4 regions of the Streptomyces sp. NPDC025806 genome follow, and region 1 is predicted to be linked to each of the others. Evidence: riboswitches for the same ligand, from Rfam matches in the RefSeq annotation. Region 1 holds a riboswitch; each other region holds the start of a gene.
What was found. A riboswitch is a leader RNA that binds a small molecule or an ion and turns the genes downstream of it on or off. The one in region 1 is predicted to bind cyclic di-AMP.

Region 1 (6,878 bases):
GCCGCGGGGTCGATGACGGCGCGGACGACGGTGTCGACGCCGCGCGGTGCCATCGCCTGGATCACGGGACGCAGCTCGGCCGGTTTGCCGAGGCGGTCGGTGAGCTCTTCGTAGGCGCGGCGCAGTTCGCGCTCGTCGGCGAGGTCGAGGCGGACGCCGCCGAGGTCGGCGCGGTGGCGCAGGTGCGGGGCGGTGGTCTTGAGCGCGACCGGGTAGCCGAGCGCGGCGGCGGCCTGTGCCGCCTGGTCGGCGTCGGGGGCCGGAATCGTCTGACGCACGGTGATCCCGTAGTGGGCGAGGAGGACGCGGGTGTCCTCCGGGGTGAGCTCGGCCCCGCGCGGGTCGTCGTCGGCGGCGAGCGCGGCGGCGATCAGGGCGGCGGCCCCGGCCTCGTCGATGTCCTCGTACTCGGGGACCTTGCCGGGCTCGGCGGCATCGCGCCGCCATTGGGCGTACTTGACCACTTCGGAGAGTGCGTGGACGGCGCGCTCGGCGGCCGGGTAGGCGGGGATCAGGCGGGGGGCGGCGTCGGCCGGGGCCTGCGCGGCGCTGGGTGCCGGGCGGGGTGCCTGGTTGTCGGGTGCGTTCGGTCCGGTGCTGACGGCGCGGGAGAGGGCTTCGGCGAGGCCGCCGAGCTCGACGTGCACGACGAGGACCGGCTTGGCGGGCACGGTGGCCGCGGCGGCGCTCAGGGCGGCCGCGAGCTCGGCGTCGCCGGTGATGTCCTCCCCCACGGCGGGCATCGCGGTGACGACGACGGAGTCGGTCTTGTCGTCGGCGAGCGCGGCTTCGAGCGCGGCGCGGAAGTCGGCGGCCGTGGCGGCGGTGGTCAGGTCGCGGGGCGTCTTGGGGCGCAGGCCTTCGGAGAGGCACACGTCGTAGGTGAGCAGGCCGAGCGATTCCGAGTTGCCGAGGATGGCGACGCGCGGGCCGGCGGGCAGGGGCTGGCGGGCCAGGAGGAGGCCGGTGTCGACGAGCTCGGTGATGGTGTCGACACGGATGACGCCGGCCTGGCGCAGGAGGGCGGAGACCGTGCCGTAGGGCAGCCGGGTGGCGCGGACGGTGTGCCCGGTGGGGGCGACGCCGCTGTGCCGGGCGCCCTGGACGACGACGAGGGGCTTGGCGGTGGCGGTGCGGCGGGCGAGGCGGGTGAACTTGCGGGGGTTGCCGATCGATTCGAGGTACATGAGGGCGACGTCGGTGTCGGGGTCGTCGTACCAGTACTGCAGGACGTCGTTGCCGGAGACGTCCGCGCGGTTGCCCGCGGAGACGAAGGTGGAGACCCCGGTGACTCCCGTGACGCCGCCGCCCCGGCGGTGCAGGCGGGAGAGGAGGGCGATGCCGATGGCGCCGGACTGGGCGAACAGTCCGATGCGGCCGGGGCGGGGCATCTCGGGGGCGAGCGAGGCGTTGAGCCGCACGTCGGGCGAGGTGTTGACGATCCCGAAGGCGTTCGGCCCGACGAGGCGCATTCCGTAGGTGCGGGCCTGGCGGACGAGGGCGCGCTGGCGCTCGCGTCCTTCGGGGCCGCTCTCGGCGTATCCGGCGGACAGGACGACGATCCCCTGGACGCCGCGCTCGCCGCATTCGGCGACGACTTCGGGCACCTGGGGGGCGGGGACGGCGACGACGGCCAGGTCGACGGGGACGGCCGGGTCGATGTCGCGGACGGAGCGGTGGGCGGGAACGCCCTCGGCCTCGGTGAGGCCTTCCGGGTAGGCCTTGTTGACCGCGTAGAGGAGGCCGGTGAAACCGGCGTCCTTCAGGTTGTGCAGGACGCTGCGGCCGACGCCTCCCGCGGTGCGTCCGACGCCGATCACGGCGACGGAGCCGGGGGCGAGCAGGCGGTGGACGGAGCGGGCCTCGGCGCGCTGCTCACGGGCGCGCTGCACGGCCAGGGAGGCCTCGGTGGGCTCCAGGTCGAACTCGAGGCGCACGACGCCGTCCTCGAAGCTGCGCTTCTGGGTGTATCCGGCGTCCGTGAAGACCTTGATCATCTTGGTGTTGGCGGGAAGCACCTCGGCGGCGAACCGGCGGATGCCGCGCTCGCGCGCGACGGCCGCGATGTGCTCCAGAAGGGCGGAGGCCACGCCGCGCCCCTGATGGGCGTCCTGCACCAGGAAGGCGACCTCGGCCTCGTCCGCGGGCGCGGAGGCGGGCCGGCCGTGCGCGTCGATCCGGTCGTAGCGCACGGTCGCGATGAATTCGCCGCCCACGGTGGCGGCGAGACCCACCCGGTCCACGTAGTCGTGATGGGTGAAGCGGTGCACGTCCTTCGCGGACAGCCGGGGGTAGGGGGCGAAGAAGCGGTAGTACTTCGACTCGTCCGACACCTGCTCGTAGAAGCTGGTCAGCCGGTCCGCGTCGTCGGTGGTGATGGGCCTGATCCGCGCGGTGCCCCCGTCGCGCAGCACCACGTCGGCCTCCCAGTGGGCGGGGTAGGCGTGCCGGTCCGACGGGGTCTCCATGCGGCAAGAGTAGGGCGGACCACCGACAAGTGGCGCCTGTCGTACAGGTCGCGTGCCCGGCGGCCCGGGGGCACGCTGAGGGGGTCCGCAGGGCCGTGCGCCCGGGGGATCCGGGTCCGCAGCCCGGTGTGCTTAGAATGGTCTAGACAACCTTGAGTCACCTGAAGGGCAGCATCACATGGCTGAGCGCCGCGTCAACGTCGGCTGGGCCGAGGGTCTCCACGCCCGCCCCGCTTCCATCTTCGTCCGCGCGGCCACGGCCTCCGGCGTCCCCGTGACCATCGCCAAGGCCGACGGCAACCCCGTCAACGCCGCCTCCATGCTCGCCGTGCTGGGCCTGGGCGCCCAGGGTGGCGAGGAGATCGTCCTCGCCTCCGACGCCGAGGGCGCGGACGTCGCGCTCGACCGTCTGGCCAAGCTGGTCGCCGAGGGCCTCGACGAGCTTCCCGAGACCGTCTGAAATCGCTGAGCGCCGGCTGCACGGCGCTCGACAGCAGAGCCACGCGTTCCCTCCGGGAGCGCGCGGCTCTGCTTTTTCCGTCAGCATTTCCGCTGCCGAGCCCAGAACACGACGGCAATTCATCGCAGAAAGATTCACCGGATTGATTCCCCACCGGAATTCAGGCAGGGGAAATTCCGGACGGACCGTTCCGTGAATGCCGTACGTCTTTGTATACGGCGGCCGTGTTAATGGTGGAGCCCGGTCGTGTTTACGGCATGTTGCGAAGTCCTCACGCGTTCACTCGCGCGGGGGACGCGCAGCCGGTGGACCGTCGCCTCGCGAGCGATGTGCGCGGCCGTCAGGGCGCGGGCGCGCTCGACGTCACGACGGGCCACCGCGTCGACCACCGCGCCGTGCTCGGCCCAGGAGTCGACCGGCCGCTCGGGGGTCTCGACCGCGTACATCCACGCGATCTTGTGCCGGACCTGGGTGAGCAGGGTGATGAGGCCGGGGCTGGCGGAGGCCTGGGCGAGCGTCTCGTGGAACCAGGCCCCCAGCGAGCGCAGATCCTCGCCGCTCCCCTCCTTCGAGCGCTCCTGACCCAGCCTGACCAGGCCGCGCAGCACCTTGAGGTGAGCGTCCGTGCGACGCTGCGCCGCGCGGGCGGCGCCCAGGGGTTCGAGCAGCATGCGGATCTCCAGGAGGTCGGCCGCCTCACTCTCGGTGGGCTCGGCCACGCACGCGCCCGCGTGCCTGCGCGTGACGACGAAGCCCTCCGCCTCCAAGGTGCGCAGCGCCTCGCGGACCGGGACGCGCGAGACTCCGTAGCGGCGCGCGAGCAGTTCCTCGGTGAGTCTGCTGCCGCGCTCGTACACGCCCGCGACGATGTCGTCGCGGATCGCCGTGCATACCGAGTGCGCGGGAATGCGCATGCCCCGACCTCCGCCTTGCTCTCCGCCCGGCCCCCGCGAAACGCGGACGGCGGACGCCCCTGAAAGCGCGATCGGCACCGATTTCCGCGCGCTCGTCCAGTGACTCTATTCCACCTCACCCGAATTTCCGACGGGAGCCCCGAATTCAGGGATATTTTTTGGACAGCGATGACGCGGGGACCTGGTGAAGGTGCGACGGAACGCCGGAACGCGAAAGCCCCGGCACGCGGCCGGGGCTTTCTTGCGGTGCTGCGGATGTCGGGTCAGACGTTGACGCCGTGCGAGCGGAGGTACGCGACGGGGTCGATGTCCGAGCCGTACTCGGGCGTCGTACGGGCCTCGAAGTGGAGGTGCGGGCCGGTCACGTTGCCGGTGGCGCCGGAGAGGCCTATCTGCTGTCCGGGCGTCACGCTCTGCCCGACGGAGACGCCGATGGACGACAGGTGGCCGTACTGGGTGTACGTGCCGTCGTTCATCTTGATCACGATGTTGTTGCCGTAGGCGCCGCCCCAGCCGGCCTCCACGACGGTGCCGGAGCCGACCGCGTGGACGCTCGTGCCGCTGGCGGCGTGGAAGTCGATGCCGGTGTGGCTGCCGGAGGACCACAGGCCGCTGGAGGCCTTGTAGGCGGTCGAGACGTACGAGCCGGAGATGGGCGCCACGTAGGTGTTGAGGCGCTTGCGCTCGGCCGCGCGGGCGGCGCGCTTCTTGGCCTCGCGCTCCTTCGCGGCCTTCTCGGCGGCCTCGCGCCTGGCTTCCTCGGCCCGCTGCTTGGCCTCGGCCTTCTTCTGCGCGGCGGCCTCGTCGGCGGCCTTCTTCTGCGCGGTCGCCTGGGCGTCGATCTGGGCGGCCAGGGTGTCGCCGATCGCGATGGCCTGCGTCAGACCGTTCTGGTCGGCGGGCGCGGCGGTGTCGGCGGCGAGAGCGGGGGCGGCGAGGCCTCCGATGACACCGGTCGTGGTGAGCGCCGCGACGCCGGCGACCTGCGCCGTGGTGCGCGTGAGGCGGCTCGGACGACGATGCTTCCCGGTGGCACGGGTGAACGCCATGGAGTGGCTGATCCTTTCCTTCCCTCTCGCCTACCGGGTTAGCTGACGGGTTCGGAGCAGGAAGGTCTCCTACGGGCCCCCTCCCCGTACGGGAAGAGCGTCCGATTCACCCCAGGGACTGCGATGGGTCCCCGGCTCCCCTGGCTCGCGCCGTGGGGGACTCGGCGATGACTGTCCGGGGCCGCGGGCGCGGCTCATACGTGGCGAACAGCCGGACCGACGCTAAGCGGGACATCTTTCAATCAACAAACGGATCCCGGCTTTTGTAGCGCATGCCACAGGGCACACGGGCAACCTCTACATCAATTCGGGCATTTACGACGCACGGTGACGTGCTGGGTGAATCGAACGCGGCCCGCGGGAAACGTGAGTGACGCCACGAAGCCCCGGAGGCCTGTGCGGCTTCCGGGGCTTCGTCCCGTTTCGGGCGTTGCCGCCCGGGCGTGGCGTCGTCAGCCGGCGGCGTCAGCCTGCGACGACGGTCACCTCGCCGATGCCGAGGGCCTTGACGGGCTCCTCGATCTGCGCGGCGTCGCCCACGAGGATCGTCACCAGACGGTCCGCAGGGAAGGCGCTCACGACGGCCGCGGTGGCCTCCACGGTGCCCGTGGAGGCCAGTTGGCGGTACAGCTGGGCCTGGAAGTCCTCGGGCAGCTGCTGCTCGTCCTGGTCGGCGAGCGTGCCCGCGACCGCGGCGGCGGTCTCGAACTTCAGCGGGGCCACGCCCACCAAGTTCTGCACCGCCGTGTCCCGTTCGGCGTCGGTCAGACCCTCGGCGGCCAGCTTGCGGAGCACCTTCCACAGGTCGTCGAGCGCCGGTCCGGTGTTCGGCGTGTCGACGGAGCCGCTGATGGCGAGCATCGCGGCCCCCGTGCCGTCCGCCGTGGAGCGCAGCACCTGGGCGAAGGAGCGCACCCCGTAGGTGTAGCCCTTCTCCTCGCGCAGCACCCGGTCCAGACGGGAGGTCAGCGTGCCGCCGAGGCAGTACGTGCCGAGGATCTGGGCGGCCCACACGCGGTCGTGCTTGTCGGGGCCGATGCGGCCGATGAGCAGCTGCGTCTGGACGGCTCCGGGGCGGTCCACGATGACGACCCGGCTGGTGTCGTCGGCGGTGACCGGCGGGACCGGACGCGGCTGCGCCGTGTCACCGGTCCAGGCGCCGAGCGTGTCCTTCAGGAGGGTGTCGAGGTCGACGCCGGAGAGGTCGCCCACCACGACGGCGGTGGCGGTGGCCGGGCGGACGTGCCGCTCGTAGAAGGCGCGTACGGCGGCGGCGTCGATGCCGGCGACGGTCTCCTCGGTGCCCTGCCGCGGGCGCGACATGCGCGCCGTGGCGGGGAACAGCTGCTTGGAGAGCTCCTTGGCGGCGCGACGGGCCGGGTTGGCGCTCTCGTGCGGGATCTCGTCCAGGCGGTTGCGCACCAGGCGCTCGATCTCGCTGTCGGCGAAGGCGGGGGCGCGCAGGGCGTCCGCCAGCAGGCCGAGCGCCTTCGGGAGGCGGGAGACGGGCACTTCGAGGGAGACCCGGACACCGGGGTGGTCGGCGTGCGCGTCCATGGTGGCGCCGCAGCGCTCCAGTTCCGCCGCGAACTCCTCCGCCGAGTGCTTGTCCGTGCCCTCGTTGAAGGCGCGCGCCATGATCGTGGCGACGCCGTCGAGGCCCTCGGGCTCGGCGTCCAGGGGCGCGTCCAGGTTGATCTCCACGGCGACGACCTGCTGGCCGGGGCGGTGGCAGCGCAGCACCGTGAGGCCGTTGCCGAGCACGCCGCGCTGCGGGGCCGGGAAGGCCCACGGCCTGGCGTCGCCCGCCTGCGGCCGGGGGTGGAAGTCCATGGTCGCGAGCTGCTCGGTCACCGGCCCGCCTCCTCGTCGCTCTGGTCGCTCTCGTCGGATTCGTCGGTGTCCTCGGCCGCTGTGGGCTCATAGACGAGGACCGAGCGGTTGTCGGGGCGCAGGCGGGCCTTGGCGACCTCCTGGACCTCCTCGG
Region 2 (6,878 bases), on a different contig from region 1:
ACTCCAAGCTCCTGGAGGAGCGCATCGTCTTCCTCGGGACGCCGATCGACGACACGTCGGCGAACGACGTGATGGCGCAGTTCATGCACCTCGAGTACCTGGCGCCCGACCGGGACATCGCGCTGTACATCAACTCCCCGGGCGGCTCGTTCAGCGCGATGACCGCCATCTACGACACGATGCAGTTCGTCAGCTGCGAGGTCGCGACGACCTGCCTGGGGCAGACGGCCTCGGTCGCGGCCGTGCTGCTCGCGGCCGGGGCGCCGGGGAAGCGCACGATGCTGCCGGGCGCCCGCGTGGTGCTCGACCAGCCGGCTCTGCCGGAGCCGGTCCAGGGGCAGCCCACCGACCTGGAGCTCCAGGCGCGGGAGATCGTGCGGATGCGCGAGCAGTTGGAGGAGATGCTCGCGCGGCACTCGTCCCGGTCCAGGGACCAGGTGCACGCGGACATCGAGCGGGACACGGTCCTCACGGCCGAACAGGCCCTGGAGCACGGTCTGGTGGACCAGGTCGTGCAGAGCCGCAAGACGTCGGCGCAGAGCACGCCCGGGCGGAGGTGACCCGTCGATGTACCCACCCGAACTGCCGCCCCTGCCCGCGCTGACACGGGCCGAGTGCGAGCTGATCGACCGCTATCTGGAGGTGGTCGATCTGATCGCGCGGATCAATCCGGCGCGGGGCGACGACACCTATCGGGGGCTGCGCGCGGCACAGGCCCTCGTCAGCCGGGCGACCGAACTGCGGGACGCGCTCGACCTGATGCACCGGCGGGGCGAGAGCCAGGTCCACGCGTCCACCCTCGCCCGCGCGCTGCGGGTCCTCGACGGCGAGAGGCGGACACAGAGGGTCACCTTGCCGCCCGAAACGGTCGGTTGAGGACCTTTGCGGTCATCGGCAGCTCGAAACGGCTCGAACTGTCTGCGGGGCGACCCAAACGAGCCAGAAGAGGTACCCCCGTTCGGCGTAGACGGTCGTACGCACATAGGGGCCGAAGGAGTTGCGCCAGAACTGTAGGCGGACAGCGGAATCTTCGGTTCCGCCGCTGGTGCGGGCATGGTCGGCCCCCTCGACAGAAGATCGAATGCCGCACTGTCCACCTGAACGGATCAAAGGTGAGGAGCCTCACTTACCGCTGGTTCAGCTCGGATTTCACGACACGAGTGCGTCAAGATCCCTTCCGACGACAAGCCCCCGCCACAGCGGCGGGGCGGTCCGTGCGGACGCCGAGTCCTGCCGCCGCACGGATGCCAGGTCGACAGAAGTGCATCGGCAGGAGTGGAGGACCCAGGCACGACGGGCCGCCGCCGCAGCTCAGCCGGAGTTGCGGACGAGGGGCCCTTGGGGTGAAGCCGCGTTGTGCGGCCGGGCATCTTCGCCAGTCCGAACCCGACAGGTCATCCTTCGCAGGCGGTTGACGAAGGGTTGCGCATGACTGCGCTCAATCGTGTTCCCTCGCTGCTCAGCCGGGCCGGAACGGCCTCGGCCCTCACCCTCGCGGTCGCCGGAGCGGGGCTGATGGTCCCCGGCGCGGCGGCCGAGGCCTCGGCCGCGACCGCCTCGGCCAAGGCGCTGCAGATCGCGGCTTCGAAGAAGGGAGCGCCCTACCGGTGGGGCGCCACCGGGCCGCACCGGTTCGACTGCTCCGGACTGACGCTCTACTCGTTCAAGCGCGCGGGCAAGAGTCTGCCCCGCACGGCCGCGCAGCAGTACAACAAGACCCGCCACGTCTCGGCCTCCACCCGCAAGCAGGGTGACCTGGTGTTCTTCCATTCGGGCCGCAGCGTCTACCACGTCGGCATCTACGCCGGGAAGGGGCGCATCTGGCACTCCCCCAAGACCGGGGACGTCGTGCGGCTGCAGAAGATCTGGACGAAGAGCGTCTGGTACGGCCGGGTGCGCTGAGGCCCGCCGCACGGCCGCCCGGGGGTCGTGAGGGGTTGAGACCCGCGCCGGCGGATACCCATGCGTCATGGACGACGAGCGCAACGAGACGCCGCTGGAGCGGGCCGACCGCAACTTCGGTGAGCTGCTGCAGGAACTGCGCGTCATGCAGACCGGGGTGCAGTTCCTGTTCGCCTTCCTGCTCACCCTCGCGTTCACGGCCCGCTTCCCGTCCCTGGACACCGTGCAGCGGGCCACGTACGTGACGACGCTGCTCCTCGCCGTCCTCGCGGCTGCCCTGCTGACCGCGCCGGCGGCCGTGCACCGGGTCCTGTTCCACCTGGGAGCGAAGCCGCAGATCGTCCGGGTGTCCTCACGGCTCGCGGCCTGCGGCATGGGGGCGCTGGTGCTCGCCCTGAGCGCTTCGGTGCTCCTGGTGGTCGACGTGACGCTGAACCGCGCCGCGGGCATCGCGGCCGGCGTGGGCACCTTCGTCGTGTGCGCGGGCCTGTGGGCGGTCATGCCGTGGCTGCTGCGGCGGGCGCTCGTCAGGCGGCGAGCGGCTCCACCGGCGGAAGGCACGTCCGAGGGGCACGGGCGCTCCCGGTGACGGTCTCCCGGCCCGTGGTGCGGCGCCGCGGGGCGTTCCGGCGGTCCCGGGCGTTCCGGGCCGCTCTGAGGCGCGGAACGAGGATCAGTACACGGCCGTCCGCGCCGCGGTGACCCAGGGCAGGGCGATCCACACCGTCTTGCCGCCCTCGGGGGTCGGGGCGACCGAGAGTCTGCCGCCGCACTCCGCGGTGAGACAGCGGATGATCACCATGCCCCGCCCGTTGTCCTGCTGGACGGCGGCGGGCAGGCGCTTGGGATAGCGCGGGTGGCTGTCGGTGACGCCGATGCGCAGATGCTCGTCGCGCTCCAGCTCCAGGTCGACGGTGAAGGTGGGCGACTGCCCGCGGGTGTGCTGCACCGCGTTGGTCGCGAGCTCCGAGACGATCAGACGCACCGTGTCGGCGGTGTCGCAGTCCACCGGCATGCCCCATTCGGTCAGCACGGTGGCGACGTAGGAGCGGGCGGCCGACACCGATGCGGGGTCGCTCGGCAGCGTGACGGATGCTTCCTGGTGATCTGCCATGGCGACGTCGTCCCTTTCCCGCCGGGGCCGCTTGTCCGGCACTCGCGGATCTCTCGCGCGCGGCCCCCGACTGCTTCGCGCCAGAGTGCCACTCGGGCCTGCTCACGGGCAGCCGATCCCCCAAGATATGCATATATCTGTCGCTCGAAGCGGTGAACTCTACGACGGTAGACCGTATTTGGGCGGGCGCACCCGGGGTGTTCTACCGTCGTGCGGGTGAGCGCAGCCGAACGGGCCGGGAGGACGCGGCCGCCGCGCCGCGAAGCCTGAGGAGTCAGCATGAAGTACGGTCCCGCGGTGCGGCGCCGCAAGCTCGGCGCCGAGTTGCGCGCGCTGCGGGTGAGCGCCGGGCTCACGAGTGGCGAGGCGGCCCGGCTCGTGGGCTGGCACCAGTCGAAAGTGAGCCGGATCGAGACGGGCCGCAGTGGCGTGAAGCCGTCGGACGTGCTGTTGCTGCTCGACGCGCTGGAGGCCAGGGACCCCCGGCTGCGCGAGCTCGTGGTCGCGCTGGCCGGCGGTGACGACGCCGGTGTCCAGCACTGGTGGCACGCCTATCGGGGGCTGCTGCCGCCCTCGTACCGGGACTTCATCAGTCTGGAGTCGCAGGCCTGCCGCATCCGCACGCTGGAGACGAGCGTGGTGCCGGGGCTGCTCCAGACGCCGGAGTACGCGCGCGCGGTGACGCGTTCGGTGCTCGCCGGGACGCCGGAGCGGCACATCGACGCCCTGGTGGAGGTGCGGCTCGCGCGGCAGGACGTGCTGCGGGCGGATCCGCCGCTGGAGCTGACCGCCGTGCTCGACGAGGCGGTGCTGCGGCGCGTGGTGGGCGGACCGGGGGTGCTGGAGGGGCAGTTGGCGTGGCTGGTGGAGGCGGCGCGGCTGCCGCATGTCCGGATCCAGGTGCTTCCGTTCACCGCGGGTGGGCACATCGGCCTGACCGGACCGTTCGTAGTCTTCTCGTTTCCGAACACATCCGATCTGGATGTGGTCGTCCTCGACCATTTGACGAATAGCCTCTATCTCGAGCGGAAAGAAGACCTCAGGGCGTACGCACACGCCTTCGACGCTCTCCTGCTCCACGCACTTCCGCCCGATGACTCGCTGGAATTCATCGCACAGATCGCCGGGTAGGCGAGGACGCCGACGCCTCGCGCTGCCCCGGCGCTGGGTAAGGAGGCACCATGACCGCTCCGCCTCGGCACGGTCCCACCGTCCCCTCCACCGCGCTTCTGGGCGCCGCGCGATGGCGCCGCAGCAGCCGCAGCACGGGGGCCAACAACTGTGTCGAGACGGCGCGGCCGGCCGGCCGCGCCGTCGCCGGGCGGCTCGCCGTCCGCGACTCCAAGGACCCGGCCGGGCCCGCGCTCCTGTTCACCCCCGCCGCGTGGGAGGGGTTCATCGACTCCCTGCGGTGAACGCCCCGGCGGGCGCCGTGCGGCTGATCACCCCGACGGCCTCGGCGATCTGATCCTGCGTCAGGTCGGCGCGGGCGGTCAGCCGAAGCCGGGAGATCCCGTCGGGCACGGACGGCGGCCGGAAGCAGCCGACCGACAGGCCCGCCGCCCGGCAGTCCGCCGCCCAGCGCACGGCCTCGTCCGGCGAGGGGGCCCGCACGGAGACGACCGCCGCCTGAGGCTCGACGGCCGTGAGCCCCTCCGCGACGAGCCTCTCGTGCAGCGATCGCGCGACCTGCCCCGCCTGCCGCGCGAGCTCGGGCCGCGCGCGCAGCAGTTCGAGCGCGGCGAGGGCGGCACCGGCGGCGGCCGGCGCGAGTCCCGTGTCGAAGATGAACGTACGGGCCGTGTTGACCAGATGGTCGATGACCCGGGCCGGGCCGAGCACGGCGCCGCCCTGGCTGCCGAAGGACTTGGACAGGGTGACGGTCACGACGGTGTCCGGCGCGCCCGCGAGGCCCACCGCGTCCGCGGCGCCGCGCCCGCCCGCGCCGAGCACGCCGAGCCCGTGCGCGTCGTCGACGATCAGGCCGGCTCCGAACTCCCGGGCCGCATTAGAGAGTTCGGACAGCGGAGCCTGGTCGCCGTCGACCGAGAAGACGGTGTCGGAGACCACGACGGAGGGCCCGTCGTGCGTCGACAGCGCCTTGCGGACGGCCTCCGGGTCGGCGTGCGGCACGACCTGGGTGGTCCCGCGCGCGAGCCGGCAGCCGTCGATGAGGGAGGCGTGGTTGCCCGCGTCGGACACGATCAGCGAACCGTGCGGGGCGAGCGCGGTGACGGCGGCGAGGTTCGCGGCGTAACCGGAGGACAGGACCAGCGCGGACTCGAAGCCGCAGAACGCGGCGAGCTCCCGCTCCAGCCGGGTGTGCAGCTCCGTGGTGCCGGTGACCAGACGCGAACCGGTGGCTCCGCCGCCCCAGCGCCGGGCGGCGCGCGCGGCGCCCTCGACGACCTCGGGGTGCCGGGCCAGGCCCAGGTAGTCGTTGCTCGCGAGGTCGAGGAGCGGGGAGTCCGCGGGGCGGGGGCGCAGCCTGCGCACGAGCCCGGCGGCCTCACGGCCGCGGCGCCGGTCGTCGATCCAGTCGAACGCGGAACCGTCGGAAGAAGAGCGGGCTGCGGCCATGACTCCCTCGTTGCACAGAGGACGCTTTGTAGGTAATGCACAGACCCTAGCCGCCCCGCCACCGGGTCAGGATGTGGTGATACCCACACGTCGAACGACACGCTTTGTGCGAAGTCTCCTTTCGCGGGAGCGGTGCCATAGGTCAGGATCTGAGGCCATGGACCTGCTGAACACGCTGGTGGACAAGGGGCTTCGGCGCGAGCTGCCGAGCCGTGAAGAGGCGCTCGCCGTGCTGGCGACGTCGGACGACGAACTGCTCGATGTGGTGGCCGCGGCCGGGAAGGTGCGCCGCCAGTGGTTCGGCCGCCGGGTCAAGCTCAACTACCTGGTGAACCTGAAGTCGGGGCTGTGCCCCGAGGACTGCTCGTACTGTTCGCAGCGCCTCGGCTCGAAGGCGGAGATCCTCAAGTACACGTGGCTCAAGCCGGACGAGGCGTCCAAGGCGGCGGCCGCCGGTGTCGCGGGCGGCGCCAAGCGGGTCTGCCTGGTGGCGAGCGGGCGCGGTCCCACGGACAAGGACGTCGACCGGGTCGCGAAGACCATCGACGCGATCAAGTCGGAGAACGAGGACGTCGAGGTCTGCGCCTGTCTCGGGCTGCTGTCCGACGGCCAGGCCGAGCGGCTGCGCACCGCGGGCGCCGACGCGTACAACCACAACCTGAACACGTCCGAGGCGACGTACGGGGACATCACCAAGACCCACACCTACGCGGACCGCGTGGACACCGTGCAGAAGGCGCACGCCGCCGGCCTGTCGGCCTGCTCCGGTCTGATCGCGGGCATGGGCGAGAGCGACGAGGACCTGGTCGACGTCGTCTACTCGCTGCGTGAGCTCGACCCGGACTCGGTGCCGGTGAACTTCCTGATCCCGTTCGAGGGCACGCCGCTGGCCAAGGAGTGGAACCTGACGCCGCAGCGCTGCCTGCGGATCCTCGCCATGGTGCGGTTCGTCTGCCCGGACGTCGAGGTGCGGATCGCGGGTGGGCGCGAGGTGCACCTGCGCTCGATGCAGCCCCTGGCGCTGAACATCGCGAACTCGATCTTCCTGGGCGACTACCTGACCAGCGAGGGCCAGGCCGGCAAGGCCGACCTCGACATGATCGCGGACGCAGGTTTCGAGGTGGAGGGCGCCGACCAGGTGACCCTGCCCGAGCACCGCACGGAGGCGGGCTGCGGCTCGGTGTGCGGTACGGAGTCGGGCGGCGGCTGCGGATCGCACGAGGCCGAGGCCGGTGGGGGCTGTGGTTCCCACGCCGCCGAGGCCGCCCCTCAGGAGCCGGCG
Region 3 (6,878 bases), on a different contig from region 1:
TGCCGCGTACGGCCAGGTTCGCGTACTGGAACGTGTCCTCGGGGACCCGGTCGTCGAGGAGGACGGCGAGCCGGTCGGCCCAGCCCACGAAGCTGCCGTCGGGTCCGGGGTCCCCGACGCCTTCGGTGAAGCTGTCCCCCACCGCCACATAGGACCGAATCGTGCCGCCGCTGAGTGATCTCGATTCGTTTGCCACGACCACACATCCTTCACCCTGACCTGTGACCTACGCGACCGTAGCCAGGGGTTGACGAGTGGTGAGATACAGCACTCGGCGCCCGGGGAATATCCGGGCGCCGAGTGTGGATCACGCGTGGGGTCAGATGGAGACGCCGTGCGCGCGCAGGTACGCGACCGGGTCGACGTCCGAGCCGTAGTCCGGGGTGGTGCGGATCTCGAAGTGCAGGTGCGGGCCGGTCACGTTGCCGGTCGCGCCGGAGAGGCCGATCTGCGTGCCGGCGGAGACGGCCTGGCCGGCCGAGACGCCGAGCTGGGACAGGTGGGCGTACTGCGAGTAGTGGCCGTCGGCGTGCTGGATGACGACCTGGTTGCCGTACGCGCCGCCGTTGCCGGCGGAGACGACGGTGCCCGCAGCGATGGCCTTGATCGGGGTACCGGTGGGCACGACGAAGTCGGTGCCGGTGTGGTAGCCGCTGGACCACATGCTGCCGTTCTGGTGGTACGGCGTGCCCTCGGGCGCGTCGACCGGCTTCACGTAGGCGGCGGTGGAGGTGCTCGCCTGGGTGGCCGTGGTCTTCGCGGCGCCGCCGAGGGTGAGCTTCTCGCCGGGCTTGATCAGGCCGGCGTCGGAGCCGATCACGGACTTGTTGTCCGCGTAGAGCTTCTTCCAGCCGCCCTCGACGTTCTCCGCCTTGGCGATCTTGGAGAGCGTGTCGCCGGCCTTGACCGTGTAGGTCTGGGCGGTGGCGGCCTGCGCACCGGTGGCGCCGATCAGCGGCAGCGCGAGCGCGGCGCCACCGACGGTGACGACGGCGGCGGCGCGGCCGAGGCGGTGGGACTTCTGGCGGCGGTGCTTACCCTGTGCGGGCATGGCGGATTTCCTCTCCGTCGCCTGCGAGGTGAGCTGTCGGGTTCGGACGGGAGATGTCCGGCCGCGCCCTCGCCATTCCTGACAGGGACACGACTTCACCCCGAGCCGCTGTGGGGAATTCCCGGGCGGCGTTCTTGCCTGTGGGTCCCCCGCTCCTGCCGTCACGGGTCGTAGTGAGGAATCCGGCCGGCGGCAGGACTAGGCGTTCCGACCGGAATGAGCGTGACCGTAGGGCAGCAAGAAACGAAGCGACAAGTTCCGAATTCCCCCTGGCCTGCCTTTTCTTGATCGTTCACGCCTTTACTGTGTCACCCTGCGTCTACCTCGCCCGCTTTACCGGCGCCTTACCGTAAGGAATTCCCGGGAAAGCCGTCCGGAAGATCCACCACGGACCGTCACGGATATGACGCTGCTCACGCGACGGGTGACAACGTCCGTAAATCTATGGACAGTTAATGATGAATAGGCCAAAACGGACACATGGTTGCCCTCTGAATCCATGTCGTATCGTCGGGAGCGCGCCCGCCGGCGAGCAGCGCCGGTGACCCGACCGGGAGGAGCACCCGTGACGCAGCACGCCCCGTCCACCGAGCCCGAGCTGACCGGAGTGCGCAACTTCCGCGACGTGGGCGGCCTCCCCACCGTGGACGGCCGGCGCGTGCGCCCCGGCGTGCTCTTCCGCTCCGGTCACCTCGCCCACGCCACGGCCGAGGACGCGGCGTTCCTCTCCGGGCTCGGCCTGCACACGATCTTCGACTTCCGCAACGCGGCGGACCAGAAGCTGGAGGGCGCCGACGTCGCGCTGCCCGGCGTGCGCAATGTGAACCTGCCACTGTCGGACCCGGCGGACGGCTCCGAGTTCTGGAAGATGGTCCGCGACGGCGACATGGACCAGCTGCGCGCGCTGCTCTCCGGGGGCCGCGCCGCGGACCGCATGATCAATTCGTACCGGTCGATCATCACCGACCGCACCGCCGAGCACGGCCGCGTGCTGCGCGCCGTAGCCGAGGACAGCGTGCCCGCGCTGATGCACTGCGCGGCGGGCAAGGACCGCGCCGGACTGTCGATCGCCGTGACGCTGCTCGCGGTCGGCGTCGAGCGCGAGGCCATCGAGGCGGACTACCTGGAGTCGAACGCGAAGCACCGCCGCTACAAGGTGCACCGCAGCTCCACCTCCCCGGACGCCTACTCCCCCGAGGTCATGGAGCTGCTCAGCCCGCTGTTCGACGCCCGCGCCGAGTACCTGCGCGCGGCCTTCGAGACCATCGAGCAGCACTGGGGCGGCACGGAGCGCTACTTCGCGGAGGGTCTCGGCCTCACCGCGGCCGACCGCGACCGGCTGCGGGAGCGCCTGCTCGACTGACGGCCGCGGGTGCGCCTACCGGTTCGCGCCCAGGGTGAAGAGCAGGTAGATGAACGCGGCGAAGGCGTGTCCCGCGAAGACGTAGAGGAGAACGCGCACCAGGATGCCGCGCGGCATCTTGTCCTCGATGTTGCGGGCGGCGGGCTTCGGGGCGTCGGTGGGCTCGGTCGCGTCACTCATGTCGGGCCTCTCAGACCTCTCGGATCGGAGCCGACGCCGGGCCGAGGCACAGGGCGGCGGTCGGACTCTGCAGCAGGGTGTGGACGAAGAGCAGCTCGGCCCCGGACCGGTCCGCCGCGGCGATCCGGTGCGGGGTGAGCGAGTCGAAGTGGGCGCTGTCGCCCGGCTCCAGCCGGTACGAGGTGTCGCCCAGGCGCAGGGTGAGCCGCCCCTCCAGGACGTACAGCCACTCCTCCCCCGGGTGCACCCGCACGATGTCGCCCTGGGTGCCGTACGGGACGTGGACGCGCAGCGACTGCATGGCGCGGCCGGGCGAACCGGCCTGGAAGTAGGTCCAGCCGCCGGCCTCGGTGGGCTCCATGGCGGCGGACCGGACGACGGCGTCGCGGTCGGCCGGGGTCTCGCCGAGCAGTTCGGAGACCGTGGTGCCGTAGATCCGGGCGAGCCCGAGCAGCATCGGCAGCGAGGGCTGGCGCTGCCCGGTCTCCAGACGGGACAGATGGGCCGGGGACAGACCGGCGGAGCGGGCGGCGGCCTCCAGGGTGAGGGAGGCGCGGCGGCGCAGGGCGCGCAACTGGGGTGCGACGGCGGGCAGCTCCGGCGGTTCCGGAGTACCCTCCGGGGAGGCAGGGCTCATGCTGACGATTCAGCCAGAAGCCTGCCTCCCCGGCAAATTACTTGCCTCAGAGGCAAGAATCTCCGCGGTTTCCGGTCAGCCGCTTGCGGCGGTCACCGGTTCGCGACCGCCTGCTTGATGAGCGTCTTGCTGAAGTCCCACATCAGCCCGCCCCCGCTGTGCGCGTCGTCCATGACGGCGGTGAACGCCTCGACGAAGCGCTCGACGTCCGCCTCGTCGATCACCAGCGGCGGGATCAGCTTGATGACCTCCAGATGGTCGCCGGAGACCTGGGTGAGGATGCGGTGCTTCTGGAGCAGCGGCACCACCACCATCTGCGCGAACAGGCCCTTGCGGGCGGCCTGCAGCATGGTCCAGCGGCTGCGCAGCTTCAGGGACTTGGGCCGGCCGAACTCGATGCCGATCATCAGGCCGCGCCCGCGCACGTCGCTCAGCAGCTCGTAGCGGTCGGTCAGCGCGCCGAGCCGGGAGGCGAGCAGGTCGCCCATGGCGCGGGCGTTCGCGACGATCTGGTCGTTTTCCATGACCGACAGGACGGCGAGCCCGGCGGCCATGGCCTGCGCGTTGGAGCCGAAGCTCGCCGAGTGGACGAGCACCCGGTCCATGGACGAGTAGACCTTCTTGAAGATCCAGTCCTTGCCGAGCGTCGCGCCGACCGGCACATAGCCGCCCGACAGCGCCTTCGCGACACACACGAGGTCCGGCTCGACCCCGTCCTCGTGCTGGTACGCGTAGAAGTCGCCGGTGCGGCCGAGGCCGGTCTGCACCTCGTCGGCGATGAGCAGCGCCTTGTGCTGGTGCAGCAGTTCCTGGGCGGCGCGCAGATAGCCGGGCGGCGCCTCGTGCACGCCCTTGCCCTGGATCGGCTCGACGATGAGGGCGGCGACGTCCCCGCGCTTCAACTCCCGGGCCAGGGCGTCGAGATCGCCCAGCGGCACGGCGGTGTCGGGCAGCAGCGGGGCGAAGCCGTCGCGGAAGCCGTCCTCCCCGTTGACCGAGAGGGAACCCGTCGTCAGACCGTGGAAGGCGTGCGCGCAGTACAGGACGCGCGGCTTGCCGGTCGCGTACCGGGCGAACTTGAGGGCGGTCTCCACGGCCTCGGTGCCGCTGTTGCCGAAGAACACCCGGTCCAGGTGCGGGCTGTGCGCGATCAGCTTCTCGGCGAGCAGACCCGGCAGCGGCTGGCAGTCGAACCGGGTGAGGTCGGCGAGCGAGGCGTCGAGCACGTCGTGCAGCGCCTTGCGCACCACGGGGTGGTGCCGGCCGAGGCCCATGACGCCGAACCCGGCGAGCATGTCCAGGTAGTCGTGGCCCTCGGCGTCCCAGAAGTGCGCGCCCTCGGCCCGCTCGTAGACCTTGTCGAAGCCGATGGTGTGGAGCATCTTCGGCAGCTGGTGGTTGAGGTACCTGGCGTGCAGCTCGTACCGTTCGGCGCCGCGCTCGGCGAGCAGCGTGCCGAGGTCGAACTCCTTGTTCATGCGTCGTTCTCCTTGCCGGCCGTGAGGCCGAGACTCGTACCGATCCGGCCCGCGATCTCGACGGGGGTCAGACCGATGTCGGCCAGTACCTCGGCACGTTTGGCGTGGGCGAGGAACTGCTCGGGGATGCCGAAGCGCCGCACCGGCACGTCGACCTCCGCGTCGGCGAGCGCGAGCGTGACGGCCGCGCCGACGCCCGCGCTGCGGCTGTTGTCCTCGACGACGGCGACCAGGTCGTGCTCCGCGGCCAGCGGGGCGAGGTCGGGGTCGACGGGCTTGACCCAGCGCGGGTCCACGACGGTGCAGCCGACGCCGCGGGCCCGGAGCAGGTCCGCCGTCTGGAGGCAGACGGGCGCCATGACGCCGACGGAGACGAGCAGCACGCGCGCGTGCGTGTCCCGGCTCAGGACGTCGATTCCGCCGATCCGGTCGACTGCGGGCACCGACGGGCCCACGGACTCCTTCGGGAAGCGCAGCACGGTCGGCGCGTCGTCCACGGCTACGGCCTCGCGCAGCTGGGCGCGCAACTGGTCGGCGTCGCGCGGCGCGGCGATCCTCAGGCCGGGCACGACCTGGAGCATCGACATGTCCCACATGCCGTTGTGCGAGGGACCGTCCACGCCGGTGACGCCGGCCCGGTCGAGCACGAACGTCACCCCGCACTTGTGCAGGGCCACGTCCATGAGGACCTGGTCGAAGGCCCGGTTCAGGAAGGTCGCGTAGACGGCGACGACGGGGTGCAGCCCGCCCGTGGCGAGCCCGGCGGCCGACACGGCGGCATGCTGCTCGGCGATGCCCACGTCCCACACCCGGTCGGGGAACTGCTCGGCGAACTTGGTCAGGCCGACGGGGTGCAGCATCGCCGCGGTGATCGCGACGACGTCCTCGCGCTCCTTGCCGATCCGGGCGATCTCGTCGCCGAACACCGAGGTCCAGGACGGGCCGCCCGACGGGGTGAGCGGCTCGCAGGTCAGCGGGTCCATGACGCCGACGGTGTGGAAGCGGTCGGCCTCGTCGGCGAGCGCCGGCTCGTAGCCGCGGCCCTTCTCGGTGAGGCAGTGCACGAGGACGGGGCCGTGGAAGCGCTTCGCGCGGCGCAGCGCGGACTCGACGGCGCCCACGTCGTGCCCGTCGATCGGCCCCACGTACTTCAGACCCAGGTCCTCGAACATGCCCTGCGGCGCGAACGCGTCCTTGAAGCCCTTCTTCGCGCCGTGCAGCGACTCGTACACGGTGTGCCCGACGACGGGCGTGCGCAGCAGCACGTCCTTGCCCCAGGCGAGGACCTTCTCGTACGAGTCGGTGGTGCGCAGGGTCGCGAGGTGGTTGGCGAGGCCGCCGATGGTGGGCGCGTAGGAGCGCTCGTTGTCGTTGACGACGATGATCAGCGGGCGGTCCTTGGCGGCGGCGATGTTGTTCAGCGCCTCCCAGGCCATGCCGCCGGTCAGCGCGCCGTCGCCGATCACGGCGACGACATGCCCGTGCTCGCCCTGCACCTGCCGCGCCTTGGCGAGGCCGTCGGCCCAGCCGAGCGCGGTCGAGGCGTGCGAGTTCTCGACGATGTCGTGCTCGGACTCCTCGCGGGACGGGTAGCCGGACAGGCCGCCCTTGCCGCGCAGCTTCGAGAAGTCCTGGCGACCCGTCAGGATCTTGTGGACGTAGCTCTGGTGCCCGGTGTCCCACACGAGCTTGTCGACGGGCGACTCGAAGACCCGGTGCAGGGCGACGGTCAGCTCCACCACGCCCAGATTGGGTCCCAGATGGCCGCCGGTTCTCGCGACCGCGTGGATCAGGAACTCCCTGATCTCCGCGGCCAGTTCGCCGAGTTCCTCCTCGCTCAGCGCCTTCAGGTCGCGCGGTCCCCTGATGTTCTCCAGAATCGTCACGCTCGAGCCCCCTTCCCGTCCGTACTCAAGACCTCAGCTCACGGTGACGTCGGGCGGGCCCGACGCGACGCCGTCCTTCTCCATCTGTTCGGCGATCTTCATCGCCTCGTCGATGAGCGTCTCGACGATCTTCGACTCGGGGACCGTCCGGACGACCTCGCCCTTGACGAAGATCTGCCCCTTGCCGTTGCCGGACGCGACACCCAGGTCCGCCTCGCGCGCCTCGCCCGGTCCGTTCACGACGCAGCCCATGACGGCCACCCGCAGGGGGACCTCCATGCCG
Region 4 (6,878 bases), on a different contig from region 1:
TCACACGGCGACGACGTCCCCGTTCGAGGCCTCCGCCTTCGAGACGTCCACGTTCGAGACGCCCTCGTTCGAGACGTCGGCCTTCGATGCGCCGGCCTTCGAGACCGGGAGCTTCCAGGGCGTCGGCTACGAGACCCCGGCGCACGGGACCGCCACGTTCGACACCACGGGCTTCGAGACCGCCGGCTTCGACCACTCGGCCCTCCTCGGCTCCACGTCCTACGACACCGGCGCCTACGACGCCACTGCCTGGAACTCGGCCGGCACCGAAACCCAGACTGCCCAGCCGGCCCAGACCGCGCAGGACACGCTCCACGCCCACGTACCGGACCAGTACGTGCCCGAGGATGCCTACGACGAAGCGGATGCCCCCACTCCGGCCGACGCGGAGCAGGACGACGCGGCGGATGCCCTGGACGCCGAGGAGCAACCGAACCCCTGGGAGCCGGAGTTGGCCCGGGCCGCGGCGCCGCGGAGCGCCCCGCGCGGTCGCGCGGCGGCCCGTCGCCGGACGCCCGCCAAGCGTTCCGCCCTGCTGACCGTCGCCGTGCCCTCGGTCTGCGCGATCGGTGTCGCCGGTGTCGCCGCCGCGTCCGTCGGCGGTCTCGGCGGCGAGGAGCCCAAGGAGACGAAGGCCGCCGCGGCGCCCGACGTCGCGACCGTGAAGCCCTCCGTCGCGAACAACAAGCTGGACACCCAGCTGCGCGGACTCTCCGCGGACGCGGGCGACTTCGCCGACCGGGCGAGCCGCACGCAGGAGCGCATCGACCTGAAGGCGAAGCAGGAGGCGGACCGCAAGAAGGCCGCCGAGGAGGCCGCCCGCAAGGAGGCGGCCCGTCCCAAGTTCGCCCTGCCGGTCGCGGCCCACGGCCTGTCCGCCTACTTCGGCCAGGCCGGTATCAACTGGATGTCCTCGCACACCGGCATCGACTTCCCCGTCTCGTACGTCCCCGTGATGGCGGCGACCGACGGCACCGTCCGCACGCAGTTCAACAGCGCGTACGGGAACATGGCGATCGTCACCGCCAAGGACGGCACGGAGACCTGGTACTGCCACCTGTCCCGGCACACGGTGCTGAGCGGGCCGGTGAAGGCGGGTGACGTCATCGCGACGTCCGGCGACTCCGGCAACTCGACCGGCCCGCACCTGCACTTCGAGGTACACCCCGGCGGCGGCGCCGCGGTCGACCCGCTGCCGTGGCTGCGCAGCCACGGCCTCGACCCGACCTGACGCCCCGGCCCGACGCCCCCGGCCGGGGCCGGGCTACAGCTTCTCGACCGGCGCGTACCGCAGCAGCAGCCGCTTCGGCTTCGGGTCGCCGAAGTCGATCGTCGCCTCCGCCTTGTCGCCCTGCCCGTTGACCCCGACGACCGTGCCGAGGCCGAACTGGTCGTGCGTGACACGGTCGCCGACCGCGAGGGCCACGACCGGCTTGTCGCCCGCCCGCCCCCGGCTCGTGGCGAACGCGGGCGTCGTACGCGAGCGCGACGACGACAGGGTCGAGGACAGCGAGGCCGCGACACCGCTCTTCCCGAAGCCGCCGCCGGAGCCGCCGAAGCCACCGCGCCCGGCCGTCGCCGACGGTGTCGCCGGACCCGTGCGCTTCCAGTCCAGGTGCGCGGCCGGGATTTCCTCCAGGAACCGCGACGGCGGATTGTACGAGGGCTGGCCCCAGGCGCTGCGCATCGAGGAGCGGGTCAGATAGAGCCGCTCGCGGGCGCGCGTGATGCCGACGTAGGCGAGCCGGCGCTCCTCCTCCAGCTCCTTGGCCTGGCCGAGGGAGCGCATGTGCGGGAAGACGCCGTCCTCCAGGCCGGTCAGGAAGACCGTGGGGAACTCCAGACCCTTCGCGGTGTGCAGGGTCATCAGCGTGATGACGCCGCTGCCGTCGTCGTCCTCGTCGGGGATCTGGTCGGAGTCGGCGACGAGCGCGACCCGCTCCAGGAAGTCCGAGAGCGTACCGCCGGAGGCCTCGGCCTGCGCGCCCTCCTCGGCAGCGCCCTCCCCCGCCGCGTTCTCCTGCTCGAACTCCAGGGCCACGGCCGCGAGTTCCTGAAGGTTCTCGATGCGGGTCTCGTCCTGCGGGTCGGTGGAGGCCTGGAGCTCGGCGAGGTATCCGGTGCGCTCCAGGACGGCTTCGAGGACCGTCGCCGGGCCCGCGCCGGACTCGACGATCGTGCGGAGGTCCTCCATCAGCGTGTTGAACCGCTTCACCGCGTTCGTCGAGCGGGACGCCATCCCGTACGCCTCGTCGACCCGGCGCAGGGCCTGCGGGAAGGAGATCTTCTCGCGCTGGGAGAGGGCGTCGATCATGGCTTCGGCGCGGTCGCCGATGCCGCGCTTCGGCACGTTCAGAATCCGGCGCAGCGGGACGGAGTCCTCCGGGTTGGCGAGGACCCGCAGGTAGGCGAGGACGTCCCGGACCTCCTTGCGCTCGTAGAAGCGGACGCCGCCGACGACCTTGTAGGGGAGGCCGACGCGGATGAAGACCTCTTCGAAGACACGGGACTGCGCGTTGGTCCGGTAGAAGACGGCGACGTCGCCGGCCTTCGCGTCGCCCGCGTCGGTCAGCCGGTCGATCTCGTCGGCGACGAACTGGGCCTCGTCGTGCTCAGTGTCCGCGACGTAGCCGGTGATCTGGGCGCCCGCGCCCGCGTTCGTCCACAGGTTCTTCGGCCTGCGCGACTCGTTGCGCTCGATGACCGCGTTGGCCGCGGAGAGGATCGTCTGGGTCGAGCGGTAGTTCTGTTCGAGGAGGATCGTCGTCGCGTCCGGGTAGTCCTCCTCGAACTGGAGGATGTTGCGGATCGTGGCGCCGCGGAAGGCGTAGATCGACTGGTCGGCGTCACCCACGACGCACAGCTCGGCCGGGCCGGGGTCGTCCGTGGCCGGCGGCGCGTCCACGCCCGCCTCCACCTCCGCGTCGTGGGCGGCGGGGGTGCCGACCAGCTCGCGGACCAGGGCGTACTGCGCGTGGTTCGTGTCCTGGTACTCGTCGACCAGGACGTGCCGGAAGCGGCGGTGGTAGTGCTCGGCGACGTCCGGGAAGGCGCGCAGCAGGTTGACCGTCGTCATGATCAGGTCGTCGAAGTCCAGCGCGTTCGCCTCGCGCAGGCGGGACTGGTACATCGCGTAGGCCTGGGCGAGGGTCTTCTCGAAGCCGTCGGCGGCCTGGGCGGCGAAGTCCTCCTCGTCGATCAGCTCGTTCTTCAGGTTGCTGATCTTGGCGCTGAAGGACTTCGGCGGGAACTTCTTCGGGTCCAGGTCCAGGTCGCGGCAGACCAGGGCCATGAGGCGCTTGGAGTCGGCGGCGTCGTAGATCGAGAACGACGACGTGAAGCCGAGCCGCTTGGACTCGCGGCGCAGGATGCGGACGCAGGCGCTGTGGAAGGTGGAGACCCACATCGCGTTCGCCCGCGGGCCCACGAGGGCCTCGACGCGCTCCTTCATCTCGCCCGCGGCCTTGTTCGTGAACGTGATCGCGAGGATCTGGCCGGGGTGCACGCCGCGCTGACCCAACAGGTACGCGATGCGGTGCGTGAGGACGCGGGTCTTGCCGGAGCCGGCGCCCGCGACGATGAGCAGGGGGGAGCCGCCGTGGACCACGGCCGCCCGCTGGTTCTCGTTCAGCCCCTCCAGGAGGGCCTCCGGGTCCAGGACCGGGCGGGGCGCCCCGTCGCGGTAGTGCGTGTCCCGGTCCGCGGGCGCGTCGAACTTCCCCCCGAACAGGTCGTCCGGGAGCGGCTCGGGGGCCCCGTCGTGCTCGGGGTCCTCGGGCGGCGGCGGGGGCTCCTCCGCGGGGGACTGGAGGCCGGCCAGGAAGCTGTCGTCAAAGAGGCTGCTCATCGCTCTCCGAGTCTAGGCCGCCCCACCGACAGCCCGCCGTCACCTTCACGGAGACGCTCCTCGCATTCACGGAGACGCTCGTCCCGCTCACGGTGACACACGTCGCACCACCCTTCGCGATGCCCTGGTCACCCAGCGCGACAGCAAAGGCCGTTCGGGGCCCGCGGCGTAGAGATCATGGAAATGGTCACGAAAACGTATCGGGCATATCGAACATCAACCTTCACAGCAGCAACACGAGTTGGCTACGGTGCTGCGCGGGCAGTCCGTCCCCCCGCCCGCGAACAACGCGGCGAGCGGACAGCCCCCGCCGAGTCCCGTACGCCGAGAGGCAGGGAACCGGGGACCCACCGACCTTGGGGTGAATCGGTCAACAGTCCGGCGGCGCCGGATGGTTGGCCGTAGGGCAGCCTTCCGTACGACGTGCACCACCGCGCACCGAAGCGATGGGGCACGAGCCCGAACCCGACAGCTAACCCGGTAGGCGGATTACGGAAGGAGTCGCCTGCCTTGGCGTCGCACCGCAAGCCGCGTACCCGCTCCCGGATGACCGGCGGCACCCGTACGACCCCCGCGGTCGGCATCACGACCGCCGCCCTCACCTCCGTCGCCCTGCTCTCGCAGACGGCCCAGGCCGCTCCGGCCCAGCCCGCGAAGCCGAGCCTCGAAGAGGTGCAGAAGAAGGTCGACACGCTCTACCGCCAGGCCGAGGTGGCCACGCAGAAGTACAACGCGGCGCAGGAGCGGACCACCGGCAAGAAGAAGCAGGTCGATCACCTCCTCGACGACATCGCGCAGCGCACCGAGAAGATGAACACGGCCCGCGAGGAGCTCGGCCGGTTCGCCGCCGCGCAGTACCGCACGGGCGGGGTGAGCGACACGGCGACGATGTTCCTCGCGGAGAACCCCGAGGACTACTTCGCCCAGGACCAGCTGATGAGCCGGCTGACGTCCCGCCAGAAGAAGGCGGTCGACGACTACCAGGTGCAGCAGCGCGAGACGGCGAAGAAGCGCACCGAGGCGCAGGAGAGCCTCAAGCAGCTGACCACGTCGCAGACCGAGCTGAAGACGTCCAAGCAGACCGTCCAGACCAAGCTCGCCGACGCGCGGAAGCTGCTGTCGGAGCTGACGGCCGAGGAGAAGGCGCGGCTCGCCGCGATCGAGCGGCAGAAGCAGGAGGCGGCCCGCAAGAAGGCCGCCGAGCTCGCCGCCAAGCAGAAGGCCGAGGAGGAGGCCAAGCGGAAGGCCGCGGAGGAGGCGCAGCAGCAGGAGGACGCCTCCGGGTCCGGTTCCTCGACGGGTTCCGGCTCGGACACCGGCTCGGGTACCGGCTCGGGCTCCACCGACACCTCGTACGCCACGAAGGCCGCGAAGGCCCTCGCCTTCGCCAAGGCCCAAGAGGGCAAGCCGTACGTGTGGGGTGCCACGGGCCCGGACTCCTACGACTGCTCGGGGCTCACGCAGGCGGCCTGGAAGGCGGCCGGGATCTCGCTGCCGCGCACCACCTGGGACCAGGTGGAGATCGGCACGACGGTCCCGCTGTCCGACATCCAGCCCGGTGACCTGGTCTTCTTCTACGACGACATCAGTCACGTCGGCATCTACAAGGGCGACGGCATCATGATCCACGCCCCGAAGCCGGGCGCGTACGTGCGCGAGGAGTCCATCTACTACGACGGCACGGCGTCGATCCACAGCGTGGTGCGCCCCGCCTGACGCCGCTCGCGGTTACGTTCGGGCGGTGGACCGCGACCGCCCGGACGTGCCCGGGACCCCCGACCCCGCAGCGCCCTCCCCTTCCTCCCCCTGGGCGATGATCCCGCCGGCCGCCGGCGCCGCCGTCATGGCCACCGGCATCGTCTCGGTCGGCCTCCATCTGCTCGGGCAGGACGTGCTCTCGGCCGTGTTCCTCGTGCTGGCCTCGGCGCTGTGGGGGCTGCTCGCGGTCGTCTTCTGCGCCCGCCTGTTCGGGGACCGGGGCCGCTGGGAGCGGGAGGCGGACACGCCCGCGGCACTCACGGCGGTGGCCGCGACGTGTGTGCTCGGCACCCGGTACGCGCTGGCCGGCCGTCTCGGGTTCGCCGAGGTGCTGCTGGGGATCTCGGTGGTGGTGTGGCCGGTGCTGTTCGTGGCCGTGGTGCGGCACTGGCGGCCGAAGATGCCCGGTGCCGTCTTCATCACCTGCGTCGCGACCCAGGCCCTGGCGGTGCTGGGGGCGACGCTGAGCGCGTCGGCGCACGTGGCGTGGCTGGGCTACGCGGCGGTGGGGTTCTTCTGGTTCGGGCTCGTGGTGTACGCGGCGGCGTTCGTCCGCTTCGATCTGCGGCAGGTGCTGACCGGGGCCGGGGACCACTGGGTGGCGGGCGGCGCGCTCGCGATCTCGGCGCTCGCGGCGGCCCGGCTCGTGCTCGCGGATCGGGCCGGTGACCTGTGGAACAACCAGGACACCGAGGTGCTGCGGTTCATGGCCGGGCTGCTGCTCACGCTCGATCTGGGCTGGTACGCCGTGCTGTGCGTGGCCGAGGTGGTGCGTCCGCGCCCGCACTACGACGTGCGGCGCTGGTCGACGGTGTTCCCGATGGGGATGACGGCGGTGGCGACGCTGATGGTCGCCACCGCGGTGGAGACTCAGTGGCTGGAGACGCCGGGGCGGGTGCTCGTGTGGATCGCGGTCGCGGTGTGGCTCGCGACGGCGACGGGAGCGGTCCTGTCCCTCTCCTCCGCCTACTCCGCCTACTCCTCGCTCAGGTCCACAGGACGGCGATGAAGATGTTCGCCACGGTCAGCGCGCCGACCGTGAGGAACAGCGGCTTCTCCGCCTTCTCCTCGTCCCGCTTCACGTAGACGATGCCGAGGACGACGATCAGGATCGCGAGCTTCACGCCGATCTTGATGTTGTCGACGCTGTAGTCCTGGGCCTGGTTGAGGCCGACGAGGGCGACGCCGGTCACCAGCATCGTCAGGGCGCCGTGCAGCATCGCCTTGGTGAAGCGGGCGGTGCCCTGCTTCAGCGCCGACATCTGCGTGAGGA

Region 2: another riboswitch for cyclic di-AMP. It lies ahead of ACZ4E1_RS25390 (C40 family peptidase); the one in region 1 lies ahead of ACZ4E1_RS07635 (M23 family metallopeptidase).
Region 3: another riboswitch for cyclic di-AMP. It lies ahead of ACZ4E1_RS37810 (M23 family metallopeptidase); the one in region 1 lies ahead of ACZ4E1_RS07635 (M23 family metallopeptidase).
Region 4: another riboswitch for cyclic di-AMP. It lies ahead of ACZ4E1_RS31565 (C40 family peptidase); the one in region 1 lies ahead of ACZ4E1_RS07635 (M23 family metallopeptidase).

Annotation. Positions count from the first base shown of each region.
Region 1 is NZ_JBVHMU010000003.1:113,136-120,013, reverse strand. Features, by position in the region: gene ACZ4E1_RS07650 (bifunctional acetate--CoA ligase family protein/GNAT family N-acetyltransferase) at 1-2,468, opposite strand, end outside; gene ACZ4E1_RS07645 (HPr family phosphocarrier protein) at 2,647-2,928, shown strand; gene ACZ4E1_RS07640 (GntR family transcriptional regulator) at 3,156-3,842, opposite strand; gene ACZ4E1_RS07635 (M23 family metallopeptidase) at 4,106-4,891, opposite strand; cyclic di-AMP (ydaO/yuaA leader) riboswitch at 4,904-5,068, opposite strand; gene ACZ4E1_RS07630 (M16 family metallopeptidase) at 5,357-6,724, opposite strand; gene ACZ4E1_RS07625 (M16 family metallopeptidase) at 6,742-6,878, opposite strand, start outside.
Region 2 is NZ_JBVHMU010000011.1:188,003-194,880, forward strand. Features, by position in the region: gene ACZ4E1_RS25380 (ATP-dependent Clp protease proteolytic subunit) at 1-560, shown strand, start outside; gene ACZ4E1_RS25385 (hypothetical protein) at 568-876, shown strand; cyclic di-AMP (ydaO/yuaA leader) riboswitch at 1,299-1,425, shown strand; gene ACZ4E1_RS25390 (C40 family peptidase) at 1,429-1,902, shown strand; gene ACZ4E1_RS25395 (DUF6328 family protein) at 1,970-2,491, shown strand; gene ACZ4E1_RS25400 (ATP-binding protein) at 2,576-3,016, opposite strand; gene ACZ4E1_RS25405 (helix-turn-helix domain-containing protein) at 3,296-4,147, shown strand; gene ACZ4E1_RS25410 (DUF397 domain-containing protein) at 4,198-4,431, shown strand; gene ACZ4E1_RS25415 (8-amino-7-oxononanoate synthase) at 4,412-5,596, opposite strand; gene bioB (biotin synthase BioB) at 5,754-6,878, shown strand, end outside.
Region 3 is NZ_JBVHMU010000031.1:15,536-22,413, forward strand. Features, by position in the region: gene ACZ4E1_RS37805 (SGNH/GDSL hydrolase family protein) at 1-196, opposite strand, end outside; gene ACZ4E1_RS37810 (M23 family metallopeptidase) at 320-1,051, opposite strand; cyclic di-AMP (ydaO/yuaA leader) riboswitch at 1,057-1,249, opposite strand; gene ACZ4E1_RS37815 (tyrosine-protein phosphatase) at 1,617-2,414, shown strand; gene ACZ4E1_RS37820 (DUF6126 family protein) at 2,430-2,594, opposite strand; gene ACZ4E1_RS37825 (helix-turn-helix domain-containing protein) at 2,605-3,231, opposite strand; gene ACZ4E1_RS37830 (aspartate aminotransferase family protein) at 3,324-4,709, opposite strand; gene dxs (1-deoxy-D-xylulose-5-phosphate synthase) at 4,706-6,595, opposite strand; gene ispG (flavodoxin-dependent (E)-4-hydroxy-3-methylbut-2-enyl-diphosphate synthase) at 6,629-6,878, opposite strand, start outside.
Region 4 is NZ_JBVHMU010000017.1:84,324-91,201, reverse strand. Features, by position in the region: gene ACZ4E1_RS31575 (M23 family metallopeptidase) at 1-1,231, shown strand, start outside; gene pcrA (DNA helicase PcrA) at 1,265-3,847, opposite strand; cyclic di-AMP (ydaO/yuaA leader) riboswitch at 4,146-4,349, shown strand; gene ACZ4E1_RS31565 (C40 family peptidase) at 4,358-5,563, shown strand; gene ACZ4E1_RS31560 (tellurite resistance/C4-dicarboxylate transporter family protein) at 5,661-6,614, shown strand; gene ACZ4E1_RS31555 (hypothetical protein) at 6,592-6,878, opposite strand, start outside.